Regions from separate parts of the Virgibacillus sp. DJP39 genome, predicted to be linked through region 1. Evidence: a T-box and tRNA genes for the amino acid it is inferred to sense, from the RefSeq annotation. Region 1 holds a T-box; the other holds one or more tRNA genes.
What was found. A T-box is a leader RNA that pairs with one kind of tRNA and senses whether it is charged. The one in region 1 lies ahead of alaS (alanine--tRNA ligase), so its partner is inferred to be a tRNA-Ala.
Positions count from the first base shown of each region.

Region 1 (3,428 bases):
TTTTGCTTCAGCAATATTTTTGTTTTCAATTACAAGTGGTATTGATGACCAGATTTTTTCATTAATCTTTGTTTCAATTTGTTTTATTTCGTCATCATTTATGGAACCGAAATGAGAAAAGTCAAACCGTAATTTTTCAGGTGTCACTAGTGACCCAGCTTGATTTACATGGCTGCCTAGAACATCTTTTAAAGCCTGGTGCAATAAGTGAGTTGCAGTGTGGTTTTTGACAACCGCATGTCGGAAGTTACTGTCGACAGATGCTGATACTTGCATACCACGATTAAAACTACCCTTTTTAACCATTACGCGTTGTACATGTTGCCCTTTTGGTGCTTTTTGAACAGTTTCAACATACATGGAAGCATCGTCTGTATAAATCCATCCATTGTCCGCAACTTGTCCACCACTTTCCGCATAGAAAGGTGTTTGATTTAAAAATACAAACGCCACATCACCTTTCTGCAGTGTGTCAACAAATTCTTTTCCCTTAATAATATGAGAGATGGTTGTTTCAACCTCCAGTTGATCATATCCAACAAATTGGCTGTCTATGTCAACTTTGCTTAGGATTTCGTCCTGAACCTGCATGGAGTCAGTTTTTTGCCTAGCATTTCGTGCTCGTTCTCGTTGGCGTTCCATCTCTAATTCGAATCCTTCTCTGTCTATAGTAAACCCTTCTTCTTTTACATATTCTTCCGTTAACTCCTTAGGAAATCCATATGTGTCATATAAGCGGAAGACTTCTTCACCAGGGAACACTGTACTCCCTTTACTTTTTTCTACATTCATAATAGTAGTTAACATCTCTAACCCATCATGCAATGTTTCAAGGAATCTCTCCTCTTCTAGTTTCACTATATTTTCAATATGTTCTTGTTGTTTCAATACTTCAGGGTAGAAATCCTTCATAATAGCACCTACATTTGATACCAGTTTGTACATAAACGGCTTTTCAATTCCTATTTGTTTAGCGAAACGCACAGCTCTTCGGAGAAGTCTGCGTAAGACATAACCACGCCCTTCGTTGGATGGAAGAGCCCCGTCTCCAATAGCAAACGTAACAGTTCTAATATGATCGGCAATTACCTTGTAAGCTGTATCAGCCAGATCAGTTTTCCCATATGAAACAGTTGCAAAATTTTCAACTTCTTTTATAATCGGCATAAATAAATCTGTTTCAAAGTTTGTAGGGGTATCTTGAATAACACAAACCATACGCTCAAGTCCCATTCCAGTATCTATATTCTTATTAGGTAATGGTGTATACGTATCATCAGGATTATGATTGAACTGAGAGAATACTAAATTCCAAATTTCGAGATACCGATCATTTTCGCCGCCTGGGTATAACTCAGGATCATCTGGATCATTCCCGTATTTTTCACCTCGATCAAAAAAAATCTCAGTATTTGGCCCACTTGGTCCTTCCCCAATGTCCCAAAAGTTTTCCTCTAGACGAATAATTCGTTCTTTAGGTATTTTAATATCATTTAGCCAAATATTATATGCTTCATCGTCTTCAGGATGAACTGTAACAGCTAGAAGTTCAGGATCAAAGCCTATCCATTTTTTACTTGTTAAAAACTCCCAGCCCCACTCGATTGCTTCTTTCTTAAAATAGTCTCCAATTGAAAAGTTTCCAAGCATTTCAAAAAACGTATGGTGGCGTGCGGTAAATCCAACGTTTTCAATATCATTTGTTCGAATTGATTTCTGAGCATTAACTAAACGGGGATTATCAGGAATAACCCTGCCATCGAAATATTTTTTTAGTGTGGCTACACCACTATTAATCCACAATAAAGTTGGATCCTCAACAGGTACTAGTGAAGCGCTAGGCTCAACTCGATGACCTTTTTCTTTGAAAAAATCAATATACATTTGTCTTACTTCAGCAGATGTTAATTGTTTCATTCTTGTTCCTCCTAATAGATTTCTATAAACAGACTCTCTGTCACAGCAAGCCCATTCCGCTTTAAAATAGATCCAGCTCCATGGGCTAACGACTCGAGACATAGTCAATAAACACTACGAGGATTAAACCTTTTCCTCTTCGGTTTCTTGTCTATGCTTTTCGTCGCTGAACAAGCCCATTCCGCTTTAAAATTAAAAAAAATCCCATCTCTGCATTAATGCAGGGACGAGATTATTCGCGGTACCACCCTAATTATGAACAACATGATTTGTTATTCATCACTTGATCATAATAACGGTTTGAAACCGATGGTTATTAACCACACTCCAGTTTAGCTTTCCATGACTCAGGCTATAGAATTCCTCTCAGCCATGGGAATTCCTCTCTTTAAAGCTTGATACTTCATGTACTTAGAACCTTCAACATTTTTAATATAAATATGTTTTTCCTTTAACTTACCCTTTAGAAATTTAATTGAATTAAGTATAAGTATATTTTTTTCAGATGTCAATTAAGAAGTTTTTTTGACCTAACCTGATTAACAATTTCCTTCGTTACAGTTAGAACTGGAACTGCGAGCAGCAAACCTATAACCCCTCCAATCTCACCTCCAATAAGCAGAGCAAAGATAATGGCTACAGGGTGAATATGAATACTCTTTCCAACAATATAGGGTGACAGTAAGTTACTTTCAATTAATTGAATGGTAAAAACCGTTATGACCACAAACAACACTAGTTGTGTTGAAACCGTAAAAGCGATAGCCACTGCAGGTAACATACCAATAATTGGGCCAAAATAAGGAATGAAATTAAAGATACCCACTATAATCGCAAGTACTAAAGCATACTTTAAGCCTAAAAAATAAAAGCAACCAAATGATGCAACAATTACAAAAAGACTTACTAACAACTGTCCACGTATATAATTCCCCAAGCTTTTATCAATAGAAAAAAGAACGTCATGTGCTCTTGTGTGATAGGACTCTGGAATCCACTTTTTGAACCAATTCTTAATTTTATCTGTGTCCTTCAAGAAATAAAATACGAGAACAGGTATTACTGTAAGCAGAACGATTATATCAAATATCCTTGTAATGGAAGTTGCTATTTTTTCTATCAGTTTTCCTAAGGTGTTTTCTATTTTCATAAACAGACTATCCATCTTATCATGAACTGTTTCTGGCAAAAAAGCAGTGGACTCATACATTTGATAAATCAAATTTTTATACAGTGTGGTGAATTCTGGGATTTGTTCACTTAATTCAGTTAGTTGCCTAATAAATAGTGGATAGATCTGCTTAACGGTAAATAGGATACCACCAAAAAACAATATGTATATGATCAGAATGGTTAATCCTTTAGGAATGTTAAGTGAATGGAGTTTCAGTACCAATGGATATAACAGGTATGCAATAAACAACGCTATTAGAAATGGGGAAAGAATACTCCCTAAAAAGGAAAAAACAGCTCCATAGAAAGGGAACAGTTTTACAAAAAGAAAAAATAAT
Region 1 is NZ_JBMERP010000001.1:148,780-152,207, reverse strand. Features, by position in the region: gene alaS (alanine--tRNA ligase) at 1-1,917, opposite strand, end outside; T-box leader at 2,137-2,350, opposite strand; gene ACOI1D_RS00710 (AI-2E family transporter) at 2,426-3,428, opposite strand, start outside.

Region 2 (3,428 bases), on a different contig from region 1:
GTGAGTACCAATGTAAAAAGGAATTTTAACCCTAATCATCTTATGAATTATGAAATGATTAAATGGGGAATAGAAACAGGCGCTACACAGTATGACTTTGGTGGCTTTTTCGAAAAATCAGATGGATTATACAAAAGAAGAGTCAACGGAGTACATCGAAGAAATTGACAAGGTGTATAAACCATTTATGTATACAATACTTGAAAGAGTTATTCCAATGATAAAACGATTACGTAAAAAACCAAACAAACAGAATGAGTAAGGCGAAAAATAGACATGAAGAAGGTGAGGTAATCGTGGATAAAAAAACATTAGGTATCATCGGCGGAGTTGGTCCGTTGGCTACGATGTTCATAGGTGAGATGATTGTAAGAAAGACAGTTGCAGAAAAAGATCAGGACCATGTAAATATGATTATTACAAATAATACAAACATACCAGACCGCACGGCTTTTATTTTAGACCAAAGTAATGAAGATCCTGTACCTTTGATTATATCTGATGCGCACAGACTTGAATCTACCGGTGCAGAAGTGCTTGCAATGCCATGTAATACAGCTCATTCATTTTTAAATCGTATTCAGGCAGGAACTGACTTACCTGTTATTAATATGATTCGTGAGACTGTTTCAAGAGCAGTCTATAATGGTAATCAAAATATAGGGATCTTAGCAACGACTGGTACGATTCAAACGGGCGTTTACCAAGCAGAATGTAAGGAATTCGGGATAGATTATACAGTTTCGGATACCTATATTCAATCAGTCGTCATGTCAATTATCTATGACGACATTAAAGCAGGAAAGCCAGTGACCAGAGAGAAGTGGACAACTGTTGAACAAGCTATGTTTAATGCTGGTTGCGATAAAATTATTTTAGGGTGTACAGAGCTATCACTTGTAAAGCACGACCTTTTACTAAATGGGAGGTACATCGACTCACTTCAAGTGCTTGCTGAAGCAGCGATTGAAAGTTGTGGTTATGAAGTGAAAAGGTAAAGGGTATTAACTGATTTGTATTCTGGCCTTCCTTAATATATCCTGGTTTAAAAATAAAATAGTGAAAAAGGCTAAAATCCGATTGGCAGCAAGCTCGGGTTTTAGCTTTTTTTGCCGATTTTTAAGTTATTTATCGTTGAGATGTCCTATTGTTTACTTTATACTAATTAGATAGATTAATTGAGGAGGAATTTTACATGCAACGAATGATGTGTAAGGGAAAGATACATAGAGCTACAGTAACTGAAGCTGAACTTGATTATGTTGGTAGTATAACGATTGACTATCAGTTAATGAAAGAGGCTAATATAAAACCATATGAAATGGTGCAGATTGCAAATTTAAAAAATGCAGCCAGATGGAAGACGTATGCAATTCCAGCTCCAGAGGGTTCAAATCGTATTTGTTTAAACGGCCCGCCAGCAAATTTATTTTCACCAGGTGATTTGGTTATAATTCTAAGTCAAGGACTATTTACTGATGAAGAAATAGAACACCTAAAACCAAAAGTAGTGTTTGTTGATGAAAATAACGAGATTACTAGTGTTGAAGAGCATGATCTACATTGGCCAGAAGGCGTGAAAATTTAATACCCTATTAATTAGATGAAGGACAACAAAAAAGAACGACACCATTTTCTTTTAGAGAAAGTGGTGTCGTTCTTTTTTTTTAGGAAAGTATGGAGCATAGCGGGCTCGAACCGCTGACCTCCACGCTGCCAGCGTGGCGCTCTCCCAGCTGAGCTAATGCCCCCTGATGAACCAGATTTAATTATATGCTTTATTTGAATCTTTTTCAACCTTAATTTTGATAGATTATAAAATTCTTCCGTATCAGCTAAAACTATCATTGAGTTATAGGAACACTATGTAAGTACTGATATGGATTACATATGAATAATTAATTTCCAACTATTTATTATTTTGGGTTTATGTCGATATATAGAATATCAGCAATGCCTGTATTGTCGATTGTTGTTGATTTATAAATAGAAGTAAACTACTATTACTTTATAACTAGATAAAAAGTACTATAATAAATGATAAAGGCAAACTATCTGAAAGGATAGGACGCAAAGCTTAGGGTCTACCGCATACATGGAAGATAAATTCCAAATGTCATGACAGCCTGGTTACCAATACGTCAATTTAATTATACATATATATTAAATTGTGTTGGCTATTCTATTAATTAGGATAGCTATTTTTTATCACAAAAAAAGTATGAAAAAAAAGGGGAAATCTAGATGAATAAACTCAAACTAATAAAATATAAATTACCAATTTTCATGATAGTTTTATTAATAATTCCACTATCTTTAGTAGGTTATTTTTCCTATCAGCAAACTGCCATTTTAGAAAAAGCAGTACTTCAAAAAGAAGATATAGAAGCAATGTCTAAAAAGTCACAAGAAGTATTTGCTAAGTATGAGAGCGTCCTAACTAAGATCTCAAAATCAGCAGAGATGAACCCAGAAACATATGCATTTCCAACTGATGCTGAAAAAGAGTTTGTAAATATGCCAACAGTAAATGATCCAATTAAAACTTCCTTTTATGAATCATATCTTAAAGATGTTTCTGCGGACTACGATTATCTTTTAAATCTATATATGTCTACAGATGAAGGCGCATTTTATTTAAATAATATTCCTCCAGAAGAAGTTGATTTAACTAGTTATGATCCACGAACAACCGAGTGGTATAAAAAAGCTACTGAAGCAGAAGGAGAGGTCGTCTGGACTACTCCATATATTGATACTGGTACAGGTAAATCAACCATTACATTAGCAAAAACAATCACGGGCTCAAACGGAAACGTGATAGGTGTAGTTGGAATGGATTTCGAAATGTCTAAACTAGCAACATTATTACGTAATGATATTTTAAAAACGACGTTAATAACGGCAGTGATTTCCATTGTTGCAGGTCTAACAATCGTCTACTTCTTTGTAAAGGGTCTGCTTCAGAGCATTAGAAGAATTAAAAGTGGAATGGAACAAATTGAAAAAGGAGATCTCACGGGAGAACCAATTACCACAAATAGCAAAGATGAACTGAGTGAATTGGCTGGTTCCGTAAATCAAATGAAGGAAAACCTGCATAACATTGTCTATCAAGTAACTAATGCATCAAAACGGGTTACTGGTCAAAGTGAGGTACTTATTCAATCTGCAAGTGAAGTAAAAGGCGGTAGTGAACAAATCGCTTCAACTATGCAGGAAGTATCATCTGGTGCAGAAACACAGGCAAACAGTGCTACTGATTTAGCCGAACTAATGGAACAGTTTAATAGTAAAGTTGAACAAGCCTATGAAAATGGGGAGGAAGTCTCCAAATCATCACAGGATGTACTTATCATGACTGATACAGGTAATAAGCTAATGAAAAAGTCTGTTGCACAAATGAAAAATATTGATCAGATTGTTAG
Region 2 is NZ_JBMERP010000005.1:97,832-101,259, reverse strand. Features, by position in the region: gene ACOI1D_RS03710 (GNAT family N-acetyltransferase) at 1-168, shown strand, start outside; gene ACOI1D_RS03705 (hypothetical protein) at 122-262, shown strand; gene ACOI1D_RS03700 (aspartate/glutamate racemase family protein) at 255-998, shown strand; gene panD (aspartate 1-decarboxylase) at 1,196-1,588, shown strand; tRNA gene ACOI1D_RS03690 (tRNA-Ala) at 1,679-1,751, opposite strand; cyclic di-GMP riboswitch class I at 2,036-2,138, shown strand; gene ACOI1D_RS03685 (methyl-accepting chemotaxis protein) at 2,245-3,428, shown strand, end outside.
Region 2: it has a tRNA-Ala gene. The T-box ahead of alaS (alanine--tRNA ligase) is inferred to sense a tRNA for this amino acid. The anticodon was not compared.